4 regions of the Alkalihalobacillus sp. NPDC127517 genome follow, and region 4 is predicted to be linked to each of the others. Evidence: riboswitches for the same ligand, from Rfam matches in the RefSeq annotation. Region 4 holds a riboswitch; each other region holds the start of a gene.
The links. Region 4 has a riboswitch for S-adenosylmethionine ahead of metE (5-methyltetrahydropteroyltriglutamate--homocysteine S-methyltransferase). Riboswitches for the same ligand answer to the same signal wherever they lie in the genome.

Region 1: it holds a riboswitch for S-adenosylmethionine, as region 4 does, so the genes downstream of both, ACQKKO_RS15375 (2,3-diketo-5-methylthiopentyl-1-phosphate enolase) here and metE (5-methyltetrahydropteroyltriglutamate--homocysteine S-methyltransferase) in region 4, are expected to answer to the same signal.
Region 2: it holds a riboswitch for S-adenosylmethionine, as region 4 does, so the genes downstream of both, ACQKKO_RS05450 (transporter substrate-binding domain-containing protein) here and metE (5-methyltetrahydropteroyltriglutamate--homocysteine S-methyltransferase) in region 4, are expected to answer to the same signal.
Region 3: it holds a riboswitch for S-adenosylmethionine, as region 4 does, so the genes downstream of both, ACQKKO_RS07710 (methionine ABC transporter ATP-binding protein) here and metE (5-methyltetrahydropteroyltriglutamate--homocysteine S-methyltransferase) in region 4, are expected to answer to the same signal.

Annotation. Positions count from the first base shown of each region.
Region 1 is NZ_JBNNQX010000011.1:13,754-21,703, forward strand. Features, by position in the region: gene pstC (phosphate ABC transporter permease subunit PstC) at 1-800, opposite strand, end outside; gene ACQKKO_RS15350 (phosphate ABC transporter substrate-binding protein) at 885-1,835, opposite strand; gene ACQKKO_RS15355 (DinB family protein) at 2,045-2,518, opposite strand; gene ACQKKO_RS15360 (AraC family ligand binding domain-containing protein) at 2,604-3,146, opposite strand; gene ACQKKO_RS15365 (methylthioribulose 1-phosphate dehydratase) at 3,158-3,784, opposite strand; gene ACQKKO_RS15370 (2-hydroxy-3-keto-5-methylthiopentenyl-1-phosphate phosphatase) at 3,781-4,464, opposite strand; gene ACQKKO_RS15375 (2,3-diketo-5-methylthiopentyl-1-phosphate enolase) at 4,467-5,690, opposite strand; SAM riboswitch class I at 5,768-5,876, opposite strand; SAM riboswitch class I at 6,064-6,208, shown strand; gene mtnK (S-methyl-5-thioribose kinase) at 6,289-7,500, shown strand; gene mtnA (S-methyl-5-thioribose-1-phosphate isomerase) at 7,513-7,950, shown strand, end outside.
Region 2 is NZ_JBNNQX010000003.1:250,346-258,295, forward strand. Features, by position in the region: gene ACQKKO_RS05415 (ABC transporter substrate-binding protein) at 1-563, opposite strand, end outside; gene ACQKKO_RS05420 (carbohydrate ABC transporter permease) at 625-1,458, opposite strand; gene ACQKKO_RS05425 (carbohydrate ABC transporter permease) at 1,471-2,406, opposite strand; gene ACQKKO_RS05430 (YesL family protein) at 2,742-3,368, shown strand; gene mmuM (homocysteine S-methyltransferase) at 3,415-4,350, opposite strand; gene ACQKKO_RS05440 (amino acid ABC transporter ATP-binding protein) at 4,337-5,101, opposite strand; gene ACQKKO_RS05445 (amino acid ABC transporter permease) at 5,098-5,820, opposite strand; gene ACQKKO_RS05450 (transporter substrate-binding domain-containing protein) at 5,842-6,654, opposite strand; SAM riboswitch class I at 6,741-6,849, opposite strand; gene ACQKKO_RS05455 (hypothetical protein) at 7,168-7,563, opposite strand; gene ACQKKO_RS05460 (hypothetical protein) at 7,547-7,840, opposite strand.
Region 3 is NZ_JBNNQX010000005.1:52,046-59,995, reverse strand. Features, by position in the region: gene ACQKKO_RS07725 (ABC transporter ATP-binding protein) at 1-1,209, shown strand, start outside; gene ACQKKO_RS07720 (GlsB/YeaQ/YmgE family stress response membrane protein) at 1,245-1,496, opposite strand; gene ACQKKO_RS07715 (YecA family protein) at 1,673-3,790, shown strand; SAM riboswitch class I at 3,859-3,961, shown strand; gene ACQKKO_RS07710 (methionine ABC transporter ATP-binding protein) at 4,123-5,151, shown strand; gene ACQKKO_RS07705 (methionine ABC transporter permease) at 5,144-5,824, shown strand; gene ACQKKO_RS07700 (MetQ/NlpA family ABC transporter substrate-binding protein) at 5,852-6,676, shown strand; gene ACQKKO_RS07695 (arylamine N-acetyltransferase) at 6,948-7,763, shown strand; gene ACQKKO_RS07690 (hypothetical protein) at 7,808-7,950, opposite strand, start outside.
Region 4 is NZ_JBNNQX010000029.1:8,469-16,418, forward strand. Features, by position in the region: gene ggt (gamma-glutamyltransferase) at 1-1,284, shown strand, start outside; gene ACQKKO_RS21175 (flavodoxin family protein) at 1,412-2,026, shown strand; gene ACQKKO_RS21180 (SLC13 family permease) at 2,077-3,546, opposite strand; SAM riboswitch class I at 3,709-3,815, shown strand; gene metE (5-methyltetrahydropteroyltriglutamate--homocysteine S-methyltransferase) at 3,952-6,243, shown strand; gene ACQKKO_RS21190 (DUF3298 and DUF4163 domain-containing protein) at 6,560-7,171, shown strand; gene ACQKKO_RS21195 (NAD-dependent succinate-semialdehyde dehydrogenase) at 7,238-7,950, shown strand, end outside.

The sequences.
Region 1 (7,950 bases), on a different contig from region 4:
ATAATTGTAGTAAGTGTACCTGTTGGATCTGTTAGTGATTCTGCAATCGTACGCGCATTCCCAATAACCATCTGAACAGCTAGTGCTTCCCCAAATGCTCTCGCCATTCCTAAAACAATTGCTGTCAGTAACATTGGCCATGCTGCAGGTAACAGAACTCTGCGGATTGTTTGCCAGCGCGTTGCACCAAGTGCGAGCGAAGATTCTCTTAATCCATTTGGCAATGTCCGTAGTGCGTCCGTCGCAATACTTGTCACAGTCGGTAAAATCATGACAGAAAGAACGATGGTTCCTGCAAGTAGACCGAATCCTTGTCCACCTACATATTGCCTAACAAACGGAACAATCACACTTAAACCAATGAATCCATAAACCACTGATGGAATCCCAACAAGTAGTTCAATAACAGGTTGTAAAATTCGTTTGCCCCAAGAAGGTGCAATTTCAATCATGTAGATAGCAGCCCCAACCCCAAGCGGAGCAGCTACTAAAGCAGATAAAATGGTTACTGCAAATGATCCAAAAATAAACGGGAGTGCACCATAAACCGGTCCACCATTTGCTTCGCTTCGGGTTGGGTTCCAATCAAGGCCTGTTAAAAAGCTGATTGGGTTTACTCCATTCACCACAAATGCCTGAAGCCCCTTAGTCATCAGGAAGAGTGTAATAGATATAGTCGCCAAAATAATAATTGTCGCGCAACCATAAACAATGATTTTCCCTTTGCGCTCAATCTTTTCAGCGTTACGATTGTTTTTCTTTAGTAAACGGTCATGGACAGTTTGTTGCTGTGCCGCCATAACAATGGCCCCCTTGCGATAGATATAGAAGATAAAGGCTGGAGAACACCTGATAGGGGTCTTCTCTCAGCCTATTTAACTTGTTTATTGTACGTCTGTTTGGTTTCCTTCGGCGTCACGCTCAACTTGCATATCCGTTGATGGGATGTATCCAAGCTCAGGAACGATCATTTGTTGAACATCATCGCCCATCATGTATTCAAGGAACGTTTTAGCAAGACCTTCAGGCTCACCATTTGTATAAGAGTGCATATAAGCCCAAACTGGATATTCACCAGTTGTTACATTTTCATCGGTTTGCTCTACGCCATCTAATTTTAATGGAAGAACAGTGTCATCATTATAGTAAGAGAATGCAAGGTATCCAATTGCACCTTCTGTTTCAGAGATGATTTGTTTAACAGTGTTTGAAGAATCCTCTGTAATACCTTCAGCTGGCTCAGCACCATCTAAAGCGTAATTAACAAATGTAGCACGAGTACCAGAAGAATCCGGACGGTTTACTAGAGTGATTTCAACATCTTCTCCACCAAGCTCAGACCAGTTTGTTACTTCACCTGTGAAAATGTCGATAAGTTGTTCAGATGTTACATCTTCAACGCCTACTCCTGGATGAGCAGCAGGTCCCATTCCTACTACAGCGACACGGTGGTCTACTAATTCATCAGCAGGAATTTCTTCTTTTTCTTCAGCAAATACATCAGAGTTTCCAATATCTACAGATCCATCAGCAACTTGGCTAAGACCTTGACCGGATCCACCAGCCTGTACTTGAATGTCAGCACCGGCATTTTCTGCCATAAACTCTTCAGCACCTGCAGCCATTAATGGTTGAATTGCACTTGAACCAGATAAAACTAATTGACCTTCTGCATCTCCGCCAGCTGCTTCATCTTCTTCTTCAGCTGGTTCTGTTTCAGATCCACCTGTAGAATCTGTTCCCGTATCTTCGCTATCATCATTACCTCCACATGCAACAGCAATCACAAGTAATGCAGACAACATCATGAATAAAAGAAGCTTTTTCAATTTCAATGTAACAACCTCCCTATTTTCTCTCCAAATGGTTTACTAGGCGTTAGCCTCTCTTTCAACTGAAGTATAAGCTTGTTCTATTAAGGAGTTATGATCTGAATGTAAAGATTGTGTAAAGAGAAAGAAAGCGCAATCATTTATAAGCGTTTACATAGCCAACATAAAAAAGAAACAAATCCAGTTTTGGATTTGTTTCCGAGGTGTTGCTCTTATGATTGCTGCTCAATTGTTGGACCATATACGCCAGGTACATTAAGCCCAGCTTGACGTAATAGCACTGTCATTTGACCACGATGATGTCCTTGATGGCTTACAAGCATTCGAAGAACAGCACCTTTAGGACTTTGTGCTCCAAAGAAATCAACCATATCAGTAAAGCTTTCATCTGTCCATGTGTTTTCCACTTGATCTAGAAGTGTTTGACTGACTTCATTATACGTATCAACAATCGTTTTCGCTTGATTTGGTACTGCAGAAGAAGGATTGCCTACATTCTCCACACCTGCAATGGAAGCAAAAAATGGGATCGTGGTTGTTAAATGCCAGCCTAACCACCCGAGTGAGCTATGACCTTCAACAATTGCTTGGTCTAATTTCTCGTCTGTAAGTGACTCTAGTACTTGAAGTGTTAATTGTTTCTCACGAGCCCACTCTTCTAAAAAATCAGCTTTAGTTCTAAACATTTCTTATCTCTCCTTATCATTCAACCAGTCTTTACTTGTCTAGTATAGCCAGAATGATGAGCAGAGAAAAGAAAAAGGCCTTTATTTATTGAGCTTTCTTAAAATCAGGATCATTAAATGCGTGCGCAACCCATCCCTCTGGATCAATAAACAGCCGAACAGCTACAACTTGGCGTTCATCTGATAATGTAAAGAAGTGCGGAATGTTAACAGGAACGGAAATGACATCACCAGGTGACAGATTAACATCAAAATACCCTGTTTCGGCACCTTTTATCACAAATGTACCTGAACCTGCAGTAATCGCACGCACCTCATCTTCAGTATGTGTATGCACTTGCTCAAACTTTTTTAAGAGTACATCTAAATCGGGTGTTTGTTCATTTAAGGCAATCACATCCCATTTTTTGTACCCGCGACGTTCTGCAAGAGAACGAATGTCTTCATCAAATATGGAGAGTACTTCTTCCTTATCTTTATCTGTTAGGTGACATTCATTTTGTAATCGTTCTGGAAGTTTTGCTGGATCCCAATATTCATACAATACTTCCTGGCTTTCCAAAAATGCGCGTACCTCAGAATCCTCTTTGATCGTTTGCCCTGTTTGACGAATGTGAATGATAGCCATGTTTTTTCCTCCTATTTGATTACTTGTTTTAATCTTAAATGGTACTCAAACAAAAACTCAAAAGCTTCAAGATGCTTCTTGGCTTCAAATCCATTTTTACCCCATACTGTAATGCCGTGGTTTCGTATAAGAACACCAACCACTCCTGGCCTAATTTCATTTGCAACAGCTTCTGCAAGTAATGGAAGATCCGCATGATTTGGTACGATTGGAATCGTTATCGTTGCATCTTCTTCCCAGAGGTTAAAAGCTTTGATCAGTTCTTGTTGCCCAAATGTGATCTCTCCCTCATCTGCATACAGCTCTGATATCACATTATTGGCAATCGTATGCACGTGGAGCGAACATCCTGCATCTGTTTTTTCATAGATACGTTGATGGAGAATGGTTTCCGCCGAAGGTTTTAATGGTGTATTTTCTACAGGCTGACTAGTCTTATCAACTAGCAAAAAATCCTCACCTGTTCGCTTTCGCTTGTCTCTGCCACTAGCTGTTACAAGAAACTGCAGGGGAAAATGGGACACTTTCACTGAAAGATTTCCACTCGTTCCTGGAAACCAATCCCGTGCAGCCAGTTCATCCTTAATATCCGCTAGTTCTTCCCAATGAGCTGCGTAGGAAAGCTGTGTACCCTTCACTTTGTAACCTCCTCTCGTCTCTCTTCAAATTGATGAATGATTTCGTGAAAGCTTGTAAACGCTGAATGGTTAAGAGACAGTTCGCGACACTTATCTAATAGAAAGGATCCGCAAGCAAAGACTTCATCCGCTTCTTTTGCTGCCTGCAAATCAGTAATTGAATCCCCAATCACAATCTTGTAGTAGGTTTCACTTGGGTAATGTCTTAAAATCGTTGGTTTACAGCAGCCACAATCATTTGAACAAAGCGAGTCACAACGATGTGGCCACGTAATGTGAATGGTTGGTTGATCAAAACGACTTCCGTTGCAGTATAAGCTGTGCGTTATTCCATAAGGCTTAAGGATAGGCTCTACAAAAAAATCAATTCCTCCACTTACAACCTTTAACGGAATGTGATTTTCTCGTACGTATTGAAGAAATGCTGGAAACCCGTCACGAATTTCAGCTTTGTTTAACACAAAATCAATGATCTCTTCCTTATAGCTTGAGGGGATTAATTGAAATAACTGGCCAACCCCTGACCGAATCGAGACTCGCTCAGCTAAAATGTCATCTTTAATTGCTTCCCAGCCAGGCGGGTTCACATGCTGCATGATGGCGATGATGTTATCTTTTGTTGTAATCGTCCCGTCAAAATCACAAAAAATAATCGGTGTTTTTTCAAATCTCTCTTTCATTTCTAATTCCCCCACAAATCAAGTGCTGCCTTCAGTTCTGGTGACTCCTTTGCCGCATCTGTTAAAGATGTGTCCATTACACCTTTAATCGCATCTCTAAATGCTTTTGCTCCGTCTCTTGCACCACCTGGATGTCCGTGGATTCCACCACCCGCATTAATTACACAATCACGGCCAAAGTCATGAATAAGTTTAGGCGTTAATCCTGGATGGATGCCTGCTGATGGAACAGGGAATGCCTTTTTCAGTTGACGCTTTTCTGTCAGTGCATGTGCAATGGCATCTGTTTCTGTTTTATCCAGGGCAACACTTCCATAAGGAGACGGGAATAACACAAGATCTGCTCCGGCCAATCGTAACAGCTTACCGAGTAACACACGGTTTGAAATGCCGTGAAATGGTGAGGCAGTTAGAGCCCCAGATACCGCTGGATGCGCCATAATTGGAACATGGATCTCAGGGTCTTCCGCTAATGCCTGCAATACATCCAACCCATAAGCAAACACATTAAATAATAAAGCTGTGGCTCCCTGGTCCACGGCTTGTTTTGCCTTTTCTTTTAATTCAAATGTTCGTCCAGTGAGATTCACAGCATAGAGCTTTCTTTCTCCTGTCTCTTCATACACTTGGTTTATAATCCTGCTCCCTATCTCTACTCTCTCACTGAAAGGGGTTAAAGAATTATCAAATAAAATCTCGTCATCTTTAACCAAGTCAACCCCACCTAGAAGTTGATCTGTTAATTGCTGACTAAATTCCTGTGTATCCTTACCAATCATCCCTTTAAAAATACTCATTACGAGGGGGCGATCATAGACACTAACAAGTTCTCGTATACCTTCTATGCCAAATGAAGGGCCAGGAAATGACTGCTCTAGCTCCGGAGGCAATTCCATATCAATTAATTTAATTTCTCCATCAAGCGATAACTTTCCAAATACAGTTGCTAGGATCGCCGGAAGGTCACTCGAAAAATTCGCTAGCGGGTAGGCGATTTTGATCCGTCCAATGGTGCGGGTATTCTTAAAGTAGCTTATGGTTTGTTCAGATGATTCTTCTTCGACTACCTCTACCACCTCGCCCTTATGACGCTCCAGCTGCTGTTTTTCAAGTGCGGGTAGATGGGTCCATGAACCAATGGTTAAACCAAGCGCAATGGACTCTGCTTTTTTATGTAAATCATGTTTTTGATCAAATACTCGATACGTAACGGTTATAAAGCTCATAAATAATCTCCTCTCCATACAAACAAAACCGCCCTCTTAAATGAGAAAGAGGACGGTAGCAATCATTTTATCTTGTCCTCTTATCTACCAAGTGATCTTGTGAGAATTAGCACCTTGAGTGGACATAAGTCAAAACAGGTTGCCGGGTATCATCGGGATCTTCCCTCCACCAGCTCTTCATAAGAGTAAAATCAATATTCAGTTTATAATGTTGATAAATATACTAAGGATTATGACAGCGTCCATCTATTCTGTCAATTAGCAAAAATCATTTTATCAGAATCTATTGACAACTGAATTCTTTCCTCGTAATATTTAAACCAATTACTCTGATTGGGAAAATGAAGATAACTCCTAATAATTGAATATGTAACTCTTATCGAGAGCTGGCTGAGGGAATTGGCCCTATGAAGCCCGGCAACCGACCTACTCATTCTCATGTGTGAGAATGAAAACCTTTAAGGTTTTAAGGCACGGTGCTACATCCAACAGACTCAAGTGAGTCTGAAAGATAAGAGGTTGAATCCTAGTGTTCAAGCCTCTTTCTTTCATGAAAGAGGCTTTTTAGATTTTATTTTATAAAGATGGAGGAATTCCTGTGACAACCTTTACTGAACGATATTTCACAATGACAGAGACCGAAGCGATTGAATATGCCAAAACGTTGTCGATATTTCCTGAAGGCTCTGCTATCACATGCGAGGAAATTGGCGACGGAAACTTAAATTATGTCTTCCGATTAGTTGATCCACAAACCTCACAATCCATTATTATTAAGCAAGCTGGCCCTGTTGCCAGAATTTCTGACGAGTTTAAGGTATCCCCTGATCGTAATCGAATTGAACATGATATTTTAAAAATACAAGGAGAATTAGTTCCTGAATTTGTTCCAGAGGTCTATCATTATGACCCTATTATGAATTGTACTGTTATGGAGGATCTCTCAAATTACACCATTCTCAGAAAAGCATTCTTACATAAACAAACGTTTCCGTTGCTAAGTGATCATCTTTCCACATTTCTTGTTCAAACGTTACTTCTAACGTCTGATCTTGTGCTTAATCATAAGGATAAGAAAGAACAGGTAAAAGCGTTCATTAATCCTGAGCTTTGTGAGATCACAGAAGATTTAGTGTATACAGAACCATTTTACGACTGCCATCGAAATGAAGTGTTTAGCGAGACGCTTCCTTATGTCCAAGAAGAGTTTTGGGGGGACGAACAATTAGCGCTAGAAACCGCTAAGCTTAAGTTTCAATTTCTAACAAAGGCACAGTCTCTCATCCATGGAGATTTCCACACTGGATCAATCTTTGTAACGGAACATCAAACAAAAGTGATTGATGCCGAATTTGCGTTTTACGGACCAGCAGGTTATGACATCGGTAATATCATCGCTAATTTAATCTTTGCTTATGTCAATGGTGAAGAAACGATTGAAGATCCGATCGAACGTGAATCGTATACGTCGTATTTACTTACCACGATACGAGAACTTGTTGACCAGTTTAAAGAGAAATTCACATATGCATTTTATGATCAAGTCACAGAACGGGTCGCTGAATATCCCGGGTTCTTAGAATACTATTTGGAGGAATTACTCACCGACACAGCAGCTGTTGTAGGTCTTGAGCTTTCACGCAGAGTCATTGGGCTTGCACCCGTAGAAGATCTGACAAGTATAACGGATCCAACGAAACGAGCATCTGCTGAGATTGCTTGCTTAAAGGCAGCAAAAGTGTTTATTTTAAACAGACAGGATTTCTTTCATGGAGAAGATTTCACTCGCGTCATTAGCGAATATGTGTAAGGAGAGAGAATAATGAAGCAACTTGTTGATGTCATTCAATCCGTTTATCTGTCTGAGGATGAAGGGTCATTGGTGATTTTAGATCAAACCCTCCTCCCAGGTCAAAAGGTATATGCGGAACTAAAAAATCCTCAGGACGTTTGGGATGCTATTGTTCAGCTTAAGGTGCGGGGTGCACCTGCCATTGGGATTGCCGCAGCTTATGGGGTGTATCTAGCGGTGAAACACAGTTCTACTAAAACACTGGATGAGGTAAGACGTACGTTCTCTGATAATAAAATGTATCTTGGCTCCTCCCGTCCCACTGCCGTGAATTTGTTTTGGGCCCTGGACCGGATGGAAGCTCGATTTGAACAATTAGTTAGTCATTCAGATGGAATGCAGTCGATCACTTCTGGTTTACTGGAAGAAGCAAAAGCAATTCAACTTGAGGATGAGGAAGTATGTGAA
Region 2 (7,950 bases), on a different contig from region 4:
AGCTCTTTTGCATACTCACGGTACTCCTCCCACGTCCACTCGGTCGGAATCTCGAGCCCGGCTTCATCTAAATGATCCTTATTCATTAAAATCATCTGGTTTACCTGTTTCATCGGAACGCCATAATAATCTCCATCAATCGCTTGAAAGCTATTTGTATATTCTTCATTAATATCAATTCCCTCATCATCTAAGAAGGAGTTAAGTGGCTCTAGTAAACCAGCATTTATACGAGAAACATAGTCATTTGGGTTACTAAACATGACCACGTCTAAATCTTCTCCTGCTGCTGCCATAAGATCAAGCTGTTTGTAATAATCCTGAGAGTTCATGTTTTCAACGAGTGGCATTGATTCAACCTTCACACCCGGATTCTCCGCTTCATACTTCTCTATGAGAGGCTCCCAGTTGCCATTCTCTTCATTAAACCAATGCACAAATTTGATCGTTACTTCATCATCACCATCAGAACCGCCTCCTGTGGTACTTTCTTCCCCAGAACAAGCGGCTACGCCTAACGCTAGAACAGATGCCATTCCAAATACAAACCATTTTCTATTCATCATACTACTCCCCTTTTTTTGTGAGTTTTTATAGTGAACCACTAAATGGTTGTTGCCTTGTTTATCCCTTGACGCCCCCAAGCTGAATGCCCTCAATAACCTGCTTCTGTCCGATAATAAAGACAATCAAGAGCGGAATAATAGCTGAAACAGAAGCCGCCATCATAAGCGAATAGATGCTTCCATGCTCATCAGCAAAGCTCTGCACTCCTAGCTGAATCGTAAACAGCTCCTTGCTACGTAAGAAAATAAGGGGATACTGGAAATCGTTCCATGTCCAGATGAATCGCAGGATCGCATAGGTTGCAATTGCCGGCTTCACTAGTGGAAAGGCAATAGATGTGAAAATCCGGAAGTGCCCGGCACCATCCATCCTAGCTGATTCAATGATTTCATTCCCAACCCCTAAAAAGAATTGTCTAAGCATAAAGGTTCCAAAAACACTGAAGCTATTTAATAGAATTAACCCTGTATGCGTGTCGTATAAGCCAAGCGTGCGGTACAGGATAAATTGCGTGACGAGTAAGGTTTGTGGCGGGATCATAAATGTCGCTAATACCAGCATAAAAACTAGATTTCTACCTTTAAACTCAACTTTTGAGAATCCATATGCAGCAAGCGCTGAAACCGCGACAGACGTAAGAGTTGTGAGGACCGAAACCTTAATTGAGTTCCAATATAATAAGAAGAATGGCATCGTCCCCGTCCATACCTCACGATAATTTTCAATCGCATTCCACGTTGTCGGGATCCACTGGATTGGATAGGTCAAAACCTCCTCCTCAACCTTAAGAGAAGCCGAGATCATCCATAAGAATGGGGTCATGAAGCAGATCCCCAATATGAACATCAACACTGTAACTAAGATCTTTTTACCATTAATCGGTTTCTTCATACGCTCACCCCCTTAATAATTCACCCATTTTTTCTGCCCCTTAAATTGCAGGTATGTGATGATTAAAATAATGACGAAAATAACTAATGAGATCGACGAGGCATAGCCTGCTCGTAAGTCTAGAAAGGCTTTTTCATATAAGTAGACAACTGGAACCTTAGTCGAGTTCGCTGGTCCACCATTTGTTAAAACAATAATTAAATCAAAGATCTTAAAGCTAGAAATGATTCCTGTTACAAATAACAGAAAGGTTGTTGGTGAAACAAGTGGAATCGTTATACTCTTAAACTGGTACCAAGCAGAAGCACCATCAATTTGTGCAGCCTCGTACAGCTCCTTAGGAATGCTTTGCAAACCTGCCAAATAAATAATTAAGTTAAAGCCTATCCCCGTCCAAATCATAATGATCATAACGGACGGTAAGGCAAACGAGATATCCGCAATCCATCCTGGTGGGTTATCAATTCCAAGTGTCATTAACAATTGGTTAATTGGACCTTGAGTTGGATGAAATAGCACCCTGAAGACTACAGCAACCGCCACAATACTTGAAATAAAAGGCATAAAGAAGATGACCTTAAAGAAGTCCTTGAAGTAGATATATTTGTTGATAATCGTAGCCAACGTTAATGAGATAAATAAGGTAATCGGTATCGCTAATAGAAGAATAAAATTATTACCTAACGACTTTATGAAGAGCGGGTCATTAAACAAAGCAACGAAATTATCAAGTCCTATAAACTCCGCATTCTCATAGCCTGCAACGATATTCCAGTTCGTAAAACTTAACGTTAATGAAGACAGAATCGGAAAGATAACTAAGATGGATGTCCCAATGAACATTGGACCAATAAAGACCCAACCTGCAACTGCATCACGCCAACTGTTTAATGGACTTTTATTCTTTTGAGTTTTTTTACGAAAGAACTTTTTTGGTTGCGCTTTCATTTCACCTCTCTAGCTGGGTTAAGCTCATCTTACCCTTTTAAAGCGCTTACATAAATGAACGATCTTGACTGTTCTGCGCACAAATTTTACTTTCTTAGTATTTCGCATAAGTTGGAGGCACACAGAGCTCCACACTCAAAAAACGTTATTAAACCAATACTTACAAAGAACAGACAAGTAGATCCATCAACGAAATCCCCATATTTCGTGGGAATAGCCTGTCCACTTAGGGTGAACCTTTTTTACGTTCTAGAGATTATTTTTACATCCCTTTCCGTTCCCTCAAAAATACACCGGAAGCATGATATAGTCTATAACAAAAAGGAGGAAGCTCTATGTATCTTAACGCCATCTCCGGTCCAATCTATACGTTCTGTGTTTGGTTCTATCGCTTAGCCTTCATTAATGTACTCTGGATCCTCTTCACGATTCTGGGACTTGGACTCTTTGGATTCTTTCCTGCAACTGTGGCGCTGCTTGCAACTATCAGGCAGCTCCTTAACCAAAATGAAGGATCAATCTTTAAAACCTTTTGGACATTCTACAAAGAAGAATGGATAAAAAGTAACGTAATAGGACTGTGTGTCATCCTTTTATCCATCGTCCTTATTAGTAACATTCAATTTCTCCAGACGATGAATACAGGCATCTCTCAAGCCATGTATGTAGCAACCATTATCATAGCCTGCTTCTTCCTATTGATTCTTTGTTATTTTCTTTCCTTATATGTTGAATTTCAGGCACCTGTCAAAACGCATCTCAAAAATGCCGTGTTGCTTGCCATCTATAATCCGGTCGCAAGCCTGACGATGATCTTTGGATTTTTTGGAGTTTATCTTCTGATTACGTTCGTTTCAGGAATCGGTCTCTTTTTTAGCGTGAGTGCGATGGGGCTGGTGGTGTTACTTTCTACGAAGCTAGCATTTCGGAAGGTGGATCGGGTGGTAGAGGCAGAGGGGTGATGCTTAAAATAAAAAAGGAATCGACCCATAAGTCGATTCCCTCTCCCTACCCCCGCGCCCACTCCCGAATTCCGCGAATATCCTCAGGCGTCGTCCGACAGCAGCCACCAATCACCGTTGCCCCAGCTTCAAACCATCGTTTGGTGTTTACCACAAATGGCTCATCTGAACCCTTATCACTCCACTGCTTACTCTCTGGATCATACGTTTCTCCCAAATTGGGATACACAATAATCGGTTTCTGCGTGTTCGCTTTTACCTCAGTAATTAACGATTCCACAAACTGCGGAGCCGTACAGTTAATACCTACCGCTGCGATTTGCTTTTCTCCATCAAGCCACTCGGCACAATCGGCGATTCTTTCTCCGCTATTAATATGTAGCTCATCCTTTGCGCTAAACGAGACCCACGCATACACATCAGGAAAGTCCTTTAACACACGTGCAATGGCTTTTGCCTCTACTAGACAAGGAATGGTTTCACATGCCAGCACATCTGCCCCCGCTTCAACTAAGAGTCGGATTCTATCTCGGTGAAATAAAACGAGCTCCTCTTCGCATAATCCATAGTCTCCATGAAATTCAGAGCCATCAGCAAGATAGGCACCGTACGGACCAACAGATGCAGCAACAAGCGGTTTGGGGCGTCCAGACTGATTCGCCTCAACACTCCAAAATGTATCCCGCGCTTCCACCGCAAGCTCAACCGATTGCTTAATCAACATAGCGGCTTCAAGTTCGCTTAAACCCCTTCTCTTGTAACCCTTCACTGTCGCCTGATAACTCGCCGTAATCGCACAGTCTGCCCCAGCTTCAAAGTAATCGGTATGAACGCGCTTAATCACTCTCGGCTTCTCCAGTAACACCTTGGCTGACCATAACGGATCGTTTAGGTCGCAGCCATAGCGTTCAAGCTCGGTCGCCAGTGCTCCGTCCAAAACCATTAAAGGAAAGTCCGTGAGAATCTGTTCAATTGGATTCATGTTCAACCTTCCTTCCTTCTTCAATAAATCGTCCTAAAAATTGTCTTGTTCGCTCTACCCTTGGGTTCGTAAAGATCTGTTCTGCCGTCCCTACCTCCACAATCCTGCCGTCCTCCATAAGAATGACGCGATCCGAGATCTCTCTGGCAAACTGAAGCTCATGCGTCACAATAAACATCGTGTTGCCTTCATTTGCTACCTCTTTGATCGTTGCTAGTACCTCGTCCACAAGCTCCGGATCAAGAGAAGACGTCGGCTCATCAAACAGCATGACTTCAGGATTCATTGCAAGGGCACGGGCAATGCCAACCCGTTGCTGCTGTCCTCCTGATAGCTGCGCAGGAAAATGATTTAACCGGTTCCCCAGACCCACACGCTCTAAAATATCAATGCTCTTTTGCTTCGCTTCATTCTTTTTCAGCTGCTTCACACTCGTTAAACCAATCATCACATTATCGAGCACCGTTAAGTTCTTGAACAGGTTATACTGCTGGAACACCATGCCGGTAGACGTCCTAAGTGCCAGAATCTCTTTCTTACTAGCCGACTCCACATTTACTCTTTTCCCACTCACTTCAACGAAGCCACTTGTTGGCTCCTCAAGAAAGTTCATGCAACGCAGGAGTGTTGATTTGCCTGAGCCACTTGGACCTAAGATCGCCACAACCTCTCCTTTGTTCACCGAAAGATCAATCCCCTTTAGCACATGGTGTTTCCCAAAGTACTTATGTAAATTCTCTAGCTTGATCATGATGCAATCCCTCTTTCATATCTGCGCGCCCGTTTCTCAATGATCACAAGCACCCTCTCCACCATCAGGCACACGATCCAATAAATAATCGACACCGCAATATACACTTCAAAAAAGGCTAACCCACGCGAGCCAAGAATCTTCGCCTGGCCCATAATATCGATCACGCCAATAATAAAGACAAGTGACGTATCCTTAATCGTAGTAATGAACATATTTCCAAGGTTCGGGATCGCTACAATTAAGGCCTGCGGGAAAATAATCTTCAGCATCATCTGCGTCGGCTTCATCCCAATCGCCTTTGCCGCCTCAAACTGCCCGCGATCCACCGACTCAATTGCCGAACGAATCGTCTCTGATAAATACGCACCTAGATTAAAGGAAAAGGCTAAGAGAGCGTACACCTCTGGAGCAATCAGATTCACATCGAGCCCAAGCAGCCACCCTTGTTCCCGCTGCAGAAAATAGATCACCTTAGGAATCCCGTAGAAGACGAGATACAGCTGCACTAAAAGCGGTGTGCCCCTCACAAACGAAACATAGACTGATGTTATCACCCGCAATACAGGAACCCGGTAAATTTTAATCAATGCAGTCCCAAGCCCAATCACTAAACTTAAGGTGAGCGATCCTACCGCAATCCCAAGCGTAATTGGCAGCCGCGCTAAAATATATGGAATGCTTTCAATTAGAAATTGAAGGTCTAGTAAGTTCTCCATGATGTCTTCCCCTCTTCCACTCTATTCCGGAATATACTCTCCACCTGTCCACTTCACTGAAAGCTCGGCAAGCGTCCCGTCTTCTTTCAGTTCCTTTAAGATCGGATCAATTAGCTTCTGTAGCTCCTCGCCCTCTTCCGACTGTGCGAACACAATGCCCATATTGTCATTCACTAACGACTGACCCACAATCTCAACATCTAAGTCATATTTATCGAGCACCGTATCAATCATAATTGGATCATTTACATACGCATCCACGCGCCCGTTCTGAACGTCCTGCAGGATCTCAGCAGGTGTACCACTCTCACTGTACTCCAGTTGAATTGGGTTCTCCGCATCCTTGTTGTATTCCTCAAGCAACAGCGTATACGAATCCCCAGCGAGCGCCCCGACCTTTTTCCCCTCTAGATCCTCAATCATCTCAATATCCTCTTCACCCGACTTCACCACAATCACCGTCTCCGCAGCAAAGTACGACTCCTCTGAGAACAAATACTTCTCCTCACGCTCAGGCGTTTTCGCCACCTGATCCGCCACTACCTGAATCTTATTGGATTCAAGCGCCAGGAACATACTATCCCAAGGCGTCGCCACAAAATCAAACGCATAGCCATCCAAGCGCTTATCGATCTCCTGGACCACCTCAATATCATAACCAGTTAGTTCATTGCTCTCATCCGCAAACGCGAAAGGTGGGTAATCATTCTGCGTACCAACTAAGATGACCTGTTCATTTGTTGTGGTATTTCCAACAGAACACCCACCTGCTAGAACCGCCAAACCAAGAACCGCAACAACCGATTGAGTCAAACGAGCATGTCTTTTCATCATGTAAACTCTCCCCTTTTATGTAGATGCATAGTTGAATAAACAATCAAAAAACGCCCCTTTCATCAGAAAGAGGCGTTTCAATAAAAAACTTATCTCTCAGAATGAAATCATTCTGCAGGAAGTAGCACCTTTCATGTCACACATGATGGTTGCCGGACGTCATCGGGCCTGTCCCTCAGTCACTCTGGATAAGATATGAAGTTATATGTATTTCACAATGTTATGAAAGTTTTGGGGTTTTGTCAATTGGGGAATATGATTTTTTCATTCCATCAATGCGTTTAAAATCTGATTCATTTAATTAGAAATTAGTTTGTTATTTAACTTTTACTATTTAATAGTGGCGTATATGCTTTTACTCCTAGTTTATCTAGCATCTTTATAATAGTAAGCATAGCACGCTCTGTGTTAATCTTTGCCTCAATATAATACGTTTCTCCTGTTAACAAAGATTGATACTCTCGGCTTGTTGTGAATTTTCTACGGTTAATATGCACCGGTTGCAACGCAATATCATAATGGGAGTTTATGCTCCTCAATCCAACGCAATATATTAATCCAGAGATGAGTAACACTTTCTCCCCTAATTACGGCCTGAATTCCTTTATCATGAATTACAATTTCTAACTCATCCCACCTTTTATTAATAGATCTATGAAATGGCGAGACAAAATTCCATAACTCATCGACATCATTTTCCTCATCTAAAATCCAACGTATCTTCCTAAATATATCACCGTATGTCTCTGTAACGATTTTTTTAACGTAATCTCTTTCCTCACTTTCTTCTTCATTTGAGATACTTGTAATTGCATTAATTACATCTTCAAATCGAACATAAATTGAACGAACTAGTAGTCTCTCTTCTTCTATCGTAGCAAGTTTTTCTCTTTTATTTTTGTATGGCATACGTAGTGCATCTACATATTGTTGAATCGAAGGTATGATAGACCTGATTAAAACAAATTATGTTAAAGGGGCCCATTGCCTTTTCATCATTATTTTTTACTACCTTATGCTTTTTACGAAAAATATAAATAAGGTATAAATATTTGGCCTCTTCTCTAACTTTTTCTCCTTTAAACCTAATACGTTCGAATCTTGTGAACAAAATATTATGCTCTTTGTGTCGAAATTCAACAAATTCTGTGTCCATTCCTTCAACTTTAAAGTGCTCTTTTTTCATGAGTATCTCCTCCATTATCTTAATGATGAAAAATTCCCATGTAAACAGTTGTGCACCAATACAAGATTACCTTTTTAAAAAAGAAAAAGAGTAGTATGAAACTACCCTTT
Region 3 (7,950 bases), on a different contig from region 4:
GTCGGTTGGGTGTTTAAAAGGGGAGCAGATCAATTCAGGTTGGTTCAGGTGAAGCTTGATGGAGTCAATCATGTGATGAGGGAGAATTTGCTCGGTTTTAAGCTCGTTAAAGCCTTTGTCAGAAGAAAAACGGAAGCTACTCGGTTCCTCAATGTAAATAAGAGCCTGAGGGATAAGCTCATCTCCTCCTTACGTTTAATGGAACTAACCCAGCCGGTTCTGTTGCTGCTCATGAATGGATCGATCCTTCTGATTCTTTGGTTTGCAAGTGAGTCCATACCCACTGGATCCATTCCTGTTGGTGATGTTGTAGCGGTTGTGAACTATGTTTTGCGCATATCTGCAGCACTTTCTTCTATTCCACTCGTGATTATGACTTTTTCAAGAGCAAAGGCTTCCTCTGAACGTTTGACTGAGGTACTCGAAACGCTTGAGGAGGAACAAATAGCTGAAGATGATGCAAAAACCAAACAGATCAAAGGAACAATTGAATTTCGAGGTGTGACGTTTTCATATGAAGAAAAAGAGGTTCCAGACATTGAAGACGTTAGCTTTCAGGTACAGTCGGGTCAGCGTGTTGCGATTATGGGAGCAACAGGATCGGGGAAGTCTGCACTCTTTCAACTGATTCCTCGTCTATATCGTCCAGAATTAGGTGAGATAAGAATTGACGAGCAGCCAATCGAATCCTTTAACGTCATTCAAATGAGAAGACAAATAAGCTATGTTGCGCAGGAGACCTTTCTTTTCTCGGGTAGTATCAGAGACAACATTTGCTGGGGGAAGCCAGATGCCACGGATGAAGAGATGATACAAGCGGCGATGGACGCACAAATTCATGATGTTATTATGAAATTACCGGATCAATATGAGGGCAATATTAGTCAAAGAGGAAGTAACTTATCTGGAGGTCAGAAGCAGCGTATTGCCATTGCACGAGCGCTTATTCGAAACCCTCGAATCCTGTTACTGGATGATAGCACCAGTGCATTAGATGCAAAGACGGAGCACCGTTTCTTGTATGCACTTAAACGGTATGAGTGCACAACCCTTATGATTACGCAGAAGGTATCTACTGCGATGAAATCCGATTACATCCTGATCATGGATCAAGGGCGAATTGTCGCACAAGGATCACACCAGGAATTAAAGCAAACATCGGACCTTTACCGGGCGATGCTTGCCTCTCAACAAAAGGATTCAATCTAAAAAAGCTATCCTGACTAGGTCGGGATAGCTTTCCTTTATTTCTTGCGCATTGAACGAAAGATAAAGCTAACGATTAAGACAAGGATAACTGCGCCAAGTAATGCAGGGATGATCGCAAATCCTCCTGCTGATGGGCCCCAATCTCCAAATAACCAGCCACCAAGATTGGCTCCAATAAATCCAGCGATAATATTACCAATAATGCCAAACGGTACGCCTTTTCCCGTTATCGCTCCAGCTGCCCAACCGATTAAACCACCAATAATCAAACTCCATAGAAAGCCCATATGAGATCCTCCTTTCCATTCTTTTTAATGAGCTTAGTTTGACCACGATGGTTCTTTCTATTCGTTTGCTTAGCAGAATCCGGTTGTTCTAATAATATCCAATACTTATTTTTCAGCAGAAACCACCAAACGTATGTTACATTATAGACTGAGAAAGCTTAATAGAGGTGTTTAGTATGGAAATGACAGTAGGTAGAAATGAACCATGTCCATGTGGCAGCGGTAAAAAATATAAGAAATGCTGCATGAATAAAAAGCAAGTGACAGATATCAATCAAGCACGTGAAGAACGTGTTGCACAGCAGAAGCATCAGCTGACTAAAAAGCTACAGGCATTTATGGATAAAAAGGTTACATATAGCGAATTCTTAACCCTTCAATCAGAATTTCATCGTCGTTCGAACCGGTTAATTCCTGAACGTATTGAAGAAGGATATGTTAACTTCTGGCTAAACTTCTTTTACGCCCATGAGAACGGGCTAACAGGAGTGAAGTGGTTCCTACAAGAAGAGGGGCATCGACTTCAATCAGCTGAAAAAGAATTAGCGGAACAATGGACAACACTTAAACCTCGTTTAGTACAGGCTGTAGATCAGGTTGAGCAGGAGATCGTTTTTCTGGACCTTTACTCAGAGGAAACGTTCAAGATGACGAAGGATACAGAGAATCTTCCAACCTTCAGACCTTGGTACGGAACAGTTGGCTTAATTGAATTCTTTGGAGAAACGCCTTTCTTTAACGGCATTCGTATTCTTCAAGCACCGGATCACATCGATCGCGCCAAGATTACTGTTGACGAGTTAATGGCTGAACAAAAGGTTTCTTCAGTTGAAGCTATGACACAATTCTTCCCTGAAGTACTTGGGGCACTGCTTCAAAAAGAACAACGTCCTTCTTCAATGAACCAGTCAAAATTGACTCAAATCACAATTGAAGCAGATGTGGACCAAGAGAATACGTTAGCTACACTGCTAAAAGATCGTGACGAATTTGTCGTTTACGATTGGCGCGACCAGCAAAAACACTTAACACAAGCAGAAAACTGGGCTACGTATAAAGATAGTGCAGTTGATAGCGAAGTGTTGATGGCCGATGCAGTTGCGACACTTGAGTTTTCTGGATCTCACATGACGTATACGACATACTCAGAAGAGAAGGCAGAGTGGTTTAAACAACTGATGGAGGCTTATCCGCAGTTTGTGGGTAGTCTAGAGGAATCAGTCAAGACACAACCAGCTGGGGCCATGGCCTTTTCGAATAAATTATTGCAAATGACAGGGGAGCCACCGGAATATTTTGCTCTTTACGCGGAACAAGCTAAATCCTTTGACTTAAGTGCGCCAATTCCTGCACTTGATCAGCATAGTATCTACGAGCTGGTTGATAACAACCGGATGGAAGAGGCTGAAAGCTGGTTTAGACAAAGCGAGTTTAATCTATATGATCAAGTGATTACAAAGTATCAAACGGTGGATATCACATTTGATATCAATCACTTCCGAAAAGAGGCAGGCTTACCTGAGTCGCCATTTGTGACTCAAAAAGAGAATCGGGATAGTAGCTTAAAGCCAATCTATTACCATAACAATCAATTCCTTTCTGTTAAACAAGAGGATATTGAGACATATGAGGACTTAGGATTTAATCCAAACACGATTGATGCATTTTACCATGACCCTATTCTACGCTTCTTTAAAGAGAAAACAGATGGAAAGGCAGCAGGTACTGTTCGTAAGTACCGGACAAGCTTATTCACCATTCGTTACTCATTAGAAGTACAGAGAACAAAGAATTGGTCTGATTGCACAAAAGACTTCTGGAAAAAACACTTACTTATTGATCTCTTTGAAAATGATGTCATTAGCCAAACACAGGTAAAAGACCTACTAAGTACAATTAAAGCATTTACGAAGTGGCTAGATCAGAACGTAGGAACAGCCATTCATGCAGACGCTTCTGCGGTTTGCTCAGAGCTTGAGACTTCTTTAATTGAAGCTGTTCAAGTGTATAATCTGTCATCTGATTCAGGACGTTTTTCTTTACCTCAGTATCAAAAGGTCGATCCTGAAGCAACAGGTGGACTGTTCAAGGTAACGGAAGTGACTGAAGATCGTATTCATGTGAAGTCGATGGATACAAAAGATACAGTAACCTTTGTTTTGCCGAAAAAAGCACAAAACCTGGCGAACGAAGGATTAATCTTTGAAGCAGTTGTGGAGGTAGCTGAAGATCAGCAGACTGAGCTCGCAAAACTGTTAAACGTTTATCCTAAAGAAGCATATCAATACTTGTAAAAAAGAAATACCTCTTGTCAGATTCGACAAATTCTGATATTGTGTTTTTAACACAACACAACCACATATTCTTATTAAGAGGAGCAGAGGGACTGGCCCGATGATGCTTCAGCAACCCCGCAATTGCGGAAGGTGCTAATTCCTGCAGGTGAAAGACCTGGATAATAAGAGCTGAATGACTTACAACAATCATTTCAACCCTCTTATTTTTAGTTAAATAAGAGGGTTTTTATTGTTTTTAGGAAAACATGAGAGTAAGGGTAAGAGATCGCTTTCAAACCTTAGTATCCTCATCGATATAGACTATTTTTAAGGGAAGGCAGGTACGACCATTGATTGAATTTAAGGGAGTTAGTAAGGTATTTAAAACAACGGATCGCGAAGTAAAGGCACTTGATGACGTGACATTTCGTGTAGAAAAAGGACAAATTGCTGGTGTCATCGGATTTAGTGGAGCAGGGAAGAGTACATTAATACGGAGTGTGAATCTGCTTGAGCGTCCAACTGATGGGGACGTAATCGTAAATGGCCAGAGCATTATGTCATTAAAGGGAAGCCAATTGCAGAAGGCAAAGCGCGATATCGGTATGATTTTTCAACACTTTAATTTGCTTCAATCAAAAACGGTGTTTGAGAATGTAGCTGTCCCCTTGCGACTTGTTCGTACACCTCAAGCAGAAGTGAAGAAACGAGTAGCGGAATTACTAGAGTTTGTTGGTTTATCAGATAAAGCGGAAAGCTATCCAGAACAGCTTTCTGGTGGACAAAAGCAACGGATTGGGATCGCCCGTGCGCTTGCATCGAATCCAGCCGTTCTTCTATGTGACGAAGCAACATCAGCTCTTGATCCAGAAACAACAAGTGCCATCCTCCAGCTTCTTAAACGAGTGAATACAGAATTTAACGTGACGATCTTAATCATTACTCATGAAATGGGAGTGATCCGTGAAATCTGCGATCGCGTAGCCGTGATGGAATCCGGACGAATTATTGAAGAAGGTACGGTTCTTGATGTCTTCTCTAAACCGCAGCATCAGACTACAAAAAACTTTGTTCGATCAGTAGTAAATGATCAAATTCCAGCAAGTGTACGACGTATTCTGGAGCAAGGGTCGGAAAAAACGAGAATCTACAAAATAGAATTTATAGGTGAGTCTTCTGGGAAGCCACTTTTGTCTGAGCTTGTTAGAAAATTTGACGTTGATGTCAATGTACTCTTTGGAAACATTACAGAAATCCAGGATACACCATTCGGGAGCTTAACTGTTGAAGTACAAGGTGAACCGGAGTCACTTGAAGCAGCGTTTCAATTTATTCTAGACAAAGATTTACTTGTAACGGAGGTGAAACTTGATGCTTGAGAGCCTACCAGAATCCATTAGACCAAACATTTCAACGGATATACTGATCACCTCCCTTTATGAAACGTTATATATGGTGTTCTTATCCTTATTATTTTCAGCGATCATTGGTATTTTACTTGGTGTTGTACTCGTTGTGACACGTAAAGGGCATATTCTTGAATGTACATGGTTTTTTAACATATTGAATCCAATTATTAATGTGCTGCGTTCAATTCCCTTTATTATTTTAATGGTGGCAATAATCCCATTCACACGTTTTATTGTTGGAAGTGCTGTTGGAATGGAAGCAGCTGTTGTACCGCTTGTTGTATACGCAGCACCTTATATTGCCAGGTTAATTGAGAACTCATTACTTGAAGTCGATCCCGGCATCATTGAAGCGGCTGACTCAATGGGAGCGTCAAAAACACAGATTATCTTCCGTTTCTTATTACCGGAAGCAAAAGGCTCACTCATTTTAAGTATTACAACTGCAACGATTGGACTTGTCGGTGCCACTGCAATGGCAGGTGCCATCGGGGCAGGTGGAATTGGTAATGTTGCCATTACTTACGGATATCAGCGTTTTGACAATGCCACAATGGTAATCACAGTTATCTTATTAATTGTTATGGTTCAAGGCTTGCAATCACTTGGAAATTTACTTGCTAAGAGATCGAGAAGAAGATAAAACAGAGAGAAAAGGGTGGAGAGTATTATGAAAAACACATTAAAATTGTTGGTAGCAGGACTTGGACTCGCAGCACTTACCGCATGTGGTTCAGGAGATGAAGAAACGGTCAAAATTGGTATTGCGGGAACAGATGCGCGTCAGTGGGACTTTATCTCTGATATCGCTAAAGAAGAAGGCATTAACATTGAAATTGTGAGCTTTAACGATTATGTTCAACCGAACCAGGCGCTTGCGGACGGAGATATTGATGCAAATGCGTTCCAAACCGTATCTTACTTTGATAACTTCAGAGAAGAGAACAACTTGGATTTAGAAGCGATTGGTACAACCATTCTTGCGCCACTTGGTGTGTATTCTGATCGTTACGATTCCATCGAAGACATTCCTGATGGAGCAGAAATTCTAATTGCTAACGAAGTAACAAATCAAGCGCGTAATCTTATGCTTTTACAAGAGGCAGGTTTGCTTGAGCTTGATGATGACTTTGGTGTAACAAGTGGATTAGACAAAATTAAAGACAACCCGAAGAATCTTAAACTAACGGAGATTGTTCCTGCGAATGCTCCAAGGTTAATGCAAGACGTAGATGCTGCTGTCATTAATAATGGAATTGCTGTTGATGCAGGACTAAGCCCAACAGAAGATTCACTTGCTCGTGAAGACGAAACAGCTACACCTTACATCAATATCATTGCTGCACGCGGAGACAATGCCGACGATCCGACGCTGCAACGTCTCGTTGAAATTTATCAATCAGATGAAGTAAAAGAATACATCGAAGAGGAATACAAAGGGGCAACGATCCCAACGTTTATTTCTTTAGAGGAATTAAATAGCTACCCTCGTTAAGATGAAAGAGACTGGGGCATAGCTAAAAATCAATTTAAAAAGGCGAATGATTCGATAGCAGAATCATTCGCCTTTCGTGATTTTATTTGAACAAGCGAGGGATTCTCCTGTAGCGGATTATTTGCTACATTCGTGTTTTACTCGCTACATTAATGTTATGTCTCAGCTCCTTTTCTTAATGTTCTACATCAAATGGTTTAGTTCAATTCAGTCATATGAACCACGTAATAGTCTTGTATCTAATGTAACCTTAATGAAAGGAGGGGTTTTAATGAGGAACGATCAATGCTTACACTATTTAGCTTTTTTAAATATGGAGTTAAATAAGCCATCATATGACTACTTGTATCAATTGTGTCATGCTCACCTTCATACATTTGCATTTGAAAACATTAGTAAGTTGATCCTAACAGATTCAGGTGAAGATTGGATACCATCTACAGAGCAATTTATTGAGAATTACTCACAGCATTATTTTGGAGGAACGTGCTATACGTTAAACACTTCATTTATGCAGTTATTACTTAAAATTGGGTTTAACTGTTCACCAGTAAAAGTCGGAAAAGATCATTTAGCGATTATCGTGACGTTAAACGAAGCGAACTTTTATGTGGATGTAGGATCTGCAGCACCGATTTTCAAGCCGATTAACCTTGACCTAATTGAACCCTCCACTAGAATATTTGGTTCTGACAAAATACAAATCATACAAACAGATTCGGGATATGAATACTTGAGGTGGAAGGATAATCAAAAGCGAGAGATGAATTGGACTTTTCAATTAAATGAGATTGCTGAGGTTGATAAATTTAAACCGATTTATCGTAAGTCAGTTCAACCTGAAGCATCTTTTATGAAGATTCTCCGTTGTAAAGTATGGCAAAACAATCGGGACCGATCACTCTCTCTTTTCAATAATGTGTTTACGATTGAAAATAATAACGGAGACAGAACGACTACTTACTTGTCAACTGTTAATGAAATGGAGACAGTGCTTGATAAGGAATTTAAATTGAAGGGCATGCCGATAAGAGCTGCTATGGAGATACTTGAGAAGCGGGGAGTAAATGTATTTGTAAAGGAATGACAACAAACCGGGTCATGATAAGATGGCCCGGTTTATTTTACGTTCTATTCTTTTTGTTCACGCTTTTCTTTTGTCTCAGCTCTTCTTGTAAAGAAGATACTAATCAGGACGATTGTAGCTAGAATAAGCAACAATGTTGGAGAGATTGTGATAATACCGGCAATATGAAAAATAGCCAACACTAGAA
Region 4 (7,950 bases):
GGAGTATTACCTGTAACGGTTCCAGGAACGCCGCGTGGTTGGGCAGAGCTTTCTAAGAAATTTGGTAAGCTATCACTGAAAGAGGTATTAAAGCCTGCGATTGATTACGCGGAAAATGGCTATCCTGTTTCACCAACACTCGCGAAGTATTGGGAAAAGGCGGCTAAAAGTTTCCGTACGAAACTTACAGGTGACGAGTTTAAGCATTGGTTTGAAACCTTTACACCAGATGGTCGTGCGCCTCGTGAAGGGGAGATTTGGAAGTCTCCTGGTCATGCCGAAACGCTTCGTCAAATTGCGGAGACAAACGCTGAGTCGTTTTACACTGGGGAAATTGCCGATAAAATTGATGCTTTTTTCGCAATGCATAACGGACATTTAACAAAAGAGGATCTCAAAGCCTACCAGCCTGAATGGGTTGAGCCGATTAAGTCAGAGTATAGAGGCTACGATGTGTGGGAGATTCCGCCTAATGGGCAAGGCCTGATTGCTCTAGAAGCCCTCAATATTTTAAAAGGGTTTGATTTTGCAGTAAGAGATTCAGTTGATACGTATCATAAACAAATTGAAGCAATGAAGCTGGCTTTTGTTGATGGTATGGCTTTTATTACAGATTCAAGAGAAATGAAGGTTTCAAAGGAAGAGCTTTTATCCGATGAATATGCAGCGCAAAGAAGAGCGTTAATTGGTGAGGAAGCGATCATGCCTGAGCCTGGAACACCGCCTTCTGGTGGAACGGTCTATTTGGCAGCAGCTGATGGTGATGGAAACATGGTTTCATTTATCCAAAGTAACTATATGGGCTTTGGATCAGGCATCGTAATCCCTGGAACAGGAATTGCTATGCAGAATAGAGGACACAACTTCTCACTAGATGAGAAGCACCATAATTACTTGAAACCGGGTCGGAAAACGTATCATACGATTATTCCTGGATTTTTAACAAAGGGCGATGAAGCCGTTGGTCCGTTTGGTGTAATGGGTGGTTTCATGCAGCCTCAAGGTCATGTTCAGGTCGTAATGAACACAATTGATTTTGGATTAAATCCTCAAGCGGCACTTGATGCCCCGAGATGGCTTTGGACGAAGGAGAAGAAGGTTCAAGTGGAGGCAAGCTTCCCAATTGAGATGACTAGAGCACTTGCTGCTAAAGGACATCAAGTGGAAATTGCTGTTGATGAAGGCGGGTTTGGAAGAGGTCAGATTATTTGGCGGGACCCAGAAACAGGTGTGTTATCAGGTGGAACTGAGCATCGATCAGATGGAGAGGTTGCAGCCTGGTAATAAAATAGAGTTTAAAACCCCTTATGTGGCGACTTAGCTGCATAAGGGGTTTTGTTTTATTTAAACGATGTTTTAGGTCCCTTGTGAATGGTAATAGAAGACTAGTCAAATAAAAGGAGACCTGAATATGTCTATTCATGCGTTGTTTTTAAATTGCTCTTTAAAAAAGAGTAGCGAGGATGAGTCAAATACCGAAGCGCTTATCAAAGAAGTAACAAGTCGTCTTGAAGAAAAGAAGGTCTCAACTGAAGTGGTACGTGTCGCCGATTATCAAGTAGGCTATGGAATCGTTGATGATGCAGGACTTGGCGACCAATGGCCAACGATTATTGAAAAAATAAAAGCAGCGGACATTGTTGTTATTGGTACACCGCTTTGGCTAGGAGAGAAATCGAGCATTGCTACGAAAGTAATGGAGCGTCTATACGGAAGCACAGGTATTACAAACGAAAAAGGGCAACCATTTTTATATAACAAGGTGGGAGGTGTCATTGTAACAGGAAATGAGGATGGTGCTAAAAATGCTATTTCATCTATTGTATTTGGACTTTCTCATATCGGATTAACGATCCCTCCAGCTACAGCGGCGTACTGGTTAGGAGAGGCAGGTCCAGGCCCATCATTCATTGAAGCAGAAGGATATAAACATGAATTTACGATGAATCAAGTTCAGACGATGGTGCACCACTTACACTATTTTGCGAGTGTGCATCAGCAGCATGAGATTCCAATGCAAGAATAAAATTAAATGGCGAACGCTACCCGTTGGAAGGGGCGTTCGCCATTTTTTTATTATAGTCCAAAAACAATTGGCATCCAGAAGTAAACTGCAAGTGTAATAGCAATGATAGAAAAGAGATTCAGCCATACACCCGCTTTTGCCATGTCAGCTACATCTAATACACCTGCACTAAACACGGCTGTATTAGGTGGAGTGGCAACAGGTAACATATAACATGAGCCTGCAGATAAAGCAGCTGCAGCCATCAAGAGAAGTGGATCCATGCCAACCGCGATTCCAAGTCCCACACAAAGAGGTAAGACCAGATTGGCAACAGCTGTGTTTGATAAGATTTCAGTCATGGATAAAACGATCACAACAAGCAGGAGAATAATAATAAATGGAGTGAAAGATTCAAGCATCTGCAGGGTTTCTCCAATCCAATCATTAAGACCAGATGCACCGAAGCTTGAAGCAAGTGCAAGCCCACCACCAAACAAAATTAACACACTCCATGGTAGTTCTTTTAAGTCTCGCCACTCAAGGATTCTTTCTCCCTTTTTTGTACTCGGTATAAAGAAAAGTGAAACAGCGCCAAATACAGAGATCGCACCATCATGAAGATTTGCAGCAATATTCTCAGGAAAAACAAGTGTTTTGAACACCCAGAGAAAAACAGTTACCCCAAAAACAACAGCAACCCAAATTTCATCAAGTGTCATTTTACCGAGCTTTTTCTTATCTTCTTTTATAAAATTAATGGTCTGATCCTTATTCTCTGTTTCGACTTTAAATTTCATTTTTGTAAGATAGAAATAAAGAAAGACGAGTACAATAACAGCGACCGGTCCAGCGAATAATAACCATTCATAAAAAGCAACAGTTCGATCAAGTTGTGAGCGGGAAATCTCTGCGAAAATAGCATTTGGCACGGCGGCAACGAGTGTAGCCAGGCCACCAATCGTCGCAGCATACGCAACAGATAAAAGAATACTTTTAGAGAAGTTCTGTAAACTTGTTCCTTTTAGAATCTCTTTTTCTTTTACCTCTGAAATGAGTGCAAGAGCAACGGGGAGCATCATTAAAGCGGTTGCAGCATTTGAAACAAACATAGATAAAAGCGCAGTAGATAAGATGATACCAAGTACAATCCGTTGGCTCTCTGTTCCAATCATATCTATGATTGAAAGAGCGATTCGTCTATGTAGGTTCCATTTTTGTAGTGCAATAGCAATGACAAAGCCTCCACCATACATGAAAATCGTCGGGTTACTATATGAGGCGGCAACCGTATCAATATCAGCTGCACCTACTAATGGTATGACAATTAGAGGAATTAAAGAGGTAACGGCCATTGGAACAGCTTCTGTTACCCAGTAGGTTGCAATGAGTAATGTAATAGCAAGAACAAAGCGTGGGGCATGATCCAGTTGGCTAGATGGGATCAAAAGGTAGGCTAACAGGAATAGAATAGGTCCAAGTATTAAACCAATAAGTGCCCGTTTTGGATAGCTGGACTGCGTTGATTGTTCACTTGTCATATGTACACACCTTTCATATTTTACTAGGATCTGGATCTATTTTCACATAGGTGATTTAAAAAACGCAAATATTGACGAACAATCGCAAACTTTCAAAATTGTTTTGACAGTTTGCTTTTCTCGTGCTAAAGTAAATTCAATTCAACATAACATAATGAAATGCTCTTATAACGAGAAGCGGAGGGACTGGCCCGGCGAAGCTTCAGCAACCATTCTGAATGGAAAAGGTGCTAAATCCAGCAAGGTGGAAACACTTTGAAAGATAAGGGGAACGTTTATTGAGATATTCAATGCCTCTTTCTTTTACTAGAAGGAGGCATTTTTTATTCCCTTGGAGTGATCTGCTTAGATGGTTTGTGATTAGAGTTTGTTAGGTTGAGAGACAAAAAAGAGGAGTGAGCGAAGATGCCAAAGGTGAGAAGTTCAAACATTGGATATCCGAGAATTGGAGAAAAGAGAGAATGGAAAAAGAGTCTTGAAAGCTATTGGGCGAATACCACCTCCAAAGAAGAACTACTAGCGTCTCTAAAAGAAATTCGTCTGACAAATATCAAAAAGCAAAAGGATGCGGGAATTGATTTGATTCCTGTAGGAGATTTCAGTTTATATGATCACGTTCTGGACACTGCGGTTTCATTTGGCTTGGTGCCTGATCGTTTTGAGTATAACGGTGGTAAGGTCGATTTAGACACATACTTTGCAGTAGCACGTGGAACGGATTCGGCTGTTGCCTCTGAAATGACAAAATGGTACAACACCAATTATCATTACATCGTTCCTGAGATTACAAAGGCACCGACAACACTTGTACATAACCGTGTTTTAGAATTATATAACGAAGTGAAAGCAGAGCTTGATATTGAAACAAAACCAGTGATCTTAGGTCCTGTGAGCTTTGTCAAACTATCAAAAAATCAAACGGGACTATCTGAGAAGGATTTAATTCGTTCATTTATACCTTTGTATGCAGAATTACTGAAAGAACTAGAGGCAAGTCATGTTGCTTGGGTTCAAGTGGATGAGCCTTTCTTAAATGGTCAGGTAACAGATGCTGACTTAGATCTTTTGCAAGAGGTGTACGCTCAGCTTGATGTAGCGGCACCTAAAGTGAACCTGTTGCTGCAAACGTATTTTGAAGCATTGGACGATTACGAAGCCATCGTTAACTTACCAGTACAAGGAATTGGCTTAGACTTTGTACATGACGAGGGGCAATCTCTGCAGCAAGTCGCAAAGTACGGCTTACCATCTGGTAAAATTCTAGCTGCTGGTATTATTGATGGACGTAACATTTGGAAGGCGGATCTTAAAGAAGTGAAGCACGTTGTTGATCAATTGAGTGTATTAGTTGGTGAAGGACAGCTTATTCTTCAACCATCGTGCAGCTTACTTCATGTACCGGTTACTGTGAAGCTAGAAGAAGAGCTTCCAGAGTTCTTAAAAGCTGGGATTTCCTTTGCGGATGAAAAGCTTGAGGAGCTTGTTGCTCTTGCTGATGTAGCAAATGATGTAAAAGATGAAGAGACCCTTGAGGCAAGTGCTGAAGCGGTAAGATCCCTGAATGAGTCTTCAAGCCGTAACAACGAAGAAGTACGCGCATTACTTGAAGAAATTGGAGAATCTGTTCCAACTCGTGCCGTAGAAGCGACTGAGCGCCTGCGTTTACAACAAGAGAAATATCAGTTCCCTCTTCTGCCTACAACAACAATTGGAAGCTTTCCACAAACAAAAGAAGTGCGTCAAAAGCGCTTGAAGTGGAGAAAGGGAGAGCTTGAATCAGCTCAATACGAACAATTTATCCGCGACGAAATTGATAAGTGGATTAAGATTCAAGAGGATCTTGATATCGATGTTCTTGTTCATGGTGAGTTTGAGCGTACGGATATGGTTGAGTTCTTTGGAGAAAAGCTGGCTGGTTTCCAATTCACGAAATTTGGTTGGGTACAATCGTACGGTTCACGTTGCGTAAAGCCACCAGTGATTTTCGGTGATGTTGCATTTATTGAACCAATGACTGTAAAGGAAACAGCCTATGCACAAAGACAAACAGATCGTCCTGTTAAGGGAATGCTTACGGGTCCTGTAACCATCTTTAATTGGTCTTTCCCACGTACTGATATTTCTGAAGGTCAGGTTGTAAATCAAATTGCTCTGGCTCTGCGCAAAGAAGTGGAAGAGCTCGAGAAGGAAGGGATTAACCTGATCCAGGTGGATGAACCAGCGATCCGTGAAGGACTTCCTTTGAAAAAGGAGAAAACAGAAGCGTATCTTAAGCAGTCAGTAGAGGCGTTCCGTTTGTCTACGATTACGGTTCAACCTGAAACGCAAATTCATACACATATGTGCTACTCAGATTTCCAGGCCATTATTGAATCCATTGATGCATTGGATGCAGATGTCATTTCAATTGAAACATCAAGAAGCCACGGAGAGCTTATCTCAGCATTTGAAGACTTTACGTATAACAAAGGAATTGGCTTAGGTGTATACGATATTCATAGCCCGCGTGTTCCAGCTCAGGAGGAAATCGATCGCAACATTAGTCGTGCCCTTTCTGTACTTGATCCAACATTATTCTGGATTAATCCAGACTGCGGACTCAAAACACGTAAAGAGAAGGAAACAGTTGAAGCACTAAGAGTAATGGTGGCCGCTGCCAAACAAGCACGTGAGCAACTAGTGACTTCACCAGAATAAGCACTTTTTAGAATAGGCAAGGACAACACGATCGAATCAATTAAACAGGCAAATGATTCTTACGATGAATCATTTGCCTGTTTGTGTTTTCAAGAAACTAGCGGAGGGAGAATTCGAGACTCCTGCGGTACAGTACGTGGTGAAGACACTTTAGCGGTGGTCTTTCCGCGGTAGGGGCTGAGGCCGTACCCGCGGAAAGCGAGAAATTCTCCCGAAGCGGATAAAGTGCTATGTTCGTGTTTTATGATCGATTTTAATGTAATGCCCTTACCTCTTACCCGCATACACTTCTAAAAACACTAAAGGAAGTGAATGTATGAATACATCTATTCTCCCTGCTCAAATTGTTACGCGTCACATGCTATCAAGTAGGCTGGATATCTATTATCCTGAAATTGTTCAATTACAAACTCCACGTGTGCAGCATGAACTGAACCAAGCCATTAATCAACAAGTGCATAAAATGATACAGGATACGGGATATAACGAGCCTCCGCGGGACACAACACTTACGGGCGGGTATGAGATTAAAAACAACCAACGCAATATTTTAAGCCTAATGAACCGGTTGTATTATTATAGCGGCGGCGCACATGGCATGACAGTTCAAGAAACATTAACAATGAATATAGCTACAGGTCAAATCTATACACTAAGTGAGTTATTTAAACCTGGTTCTTCCTATGAGGCAACGTTAAACCGCATTATTGAAGCGCAAATCAAAACAAGAGATCTTGATTTATTAAATCCATTCACGGGTATTACCACAAATCAAAAGTGGTATCTTGCAGACAAATCACTCGTTCTGTTTTTTGACTTGTATGAGTTACAAGCTTATGTGTATGGGTTTACCTATTTTCCGATTTCTGTTTATGACCTGCAGTCAGTCATTCAAGACGATGGGCCACTCGGTGAAATGATCTATTAACCTTTGTTTAAGTTCTCTCTGAAACAGGAATAGTGAGGTAGAGAAGAACAAAGGAGGCAACATCAAATGAATTTTTATATAAACGGTGAATGGATCGGGGAAGAGCTTGAAAAAACAGATGTTTATAATCCTGCGACAGGCGAGTTAGTAGATCAGGTGCCAAAGGGCGGAGAGCGCGAGGCAAAGGCGGCCGTTGATGCGGCGCACGGAGCGTTTCCTGAATGGGCGGCCAAAACAGCCTACGAACGAAGTGAGCTGTTAGAAAAATGGCATGCTTTAATTGAAGAGCATCAGGATGAGCTTGCTCGTACAATGACTGAGGAGCAAGGAAAGCCTTTAAAAGAAGCGACAGGAGAGATTGCGTACTCAAATTCCTTTATTAAATGGTATGCCGAGGAAGGCAAACGTGTATACGGAGAATCGATTCCTGCATCAGCTACAGACAAGCGCTTATTTGTTATCAAGCAACCAGTCGGAGTGGTCGCAGCGATTACGCCATGGAACTTCCCAGCGGCAATGATTACTCGTAAACTAGCACCGGCTCTTGCTGTGGGTTGTACAACAGTGCTTAAGCCATCAAGCCAAACGCCACTGACGGCTCTAAAGCTTGTTGAGTTGGCTGAAAAGGCTGGTATTCCGAAAGGTGTTATTAATGTCGTAACAGGTAGCTCCAGTGAAATTTCTGAAGCGTGGCAGTCAGATAGTCGCGTTCGCAAGCTGACTTTCACTGGTTCAACCGAAATTGGGAAGCAGCTGATGAGTGGTGCATCTGAAACAAT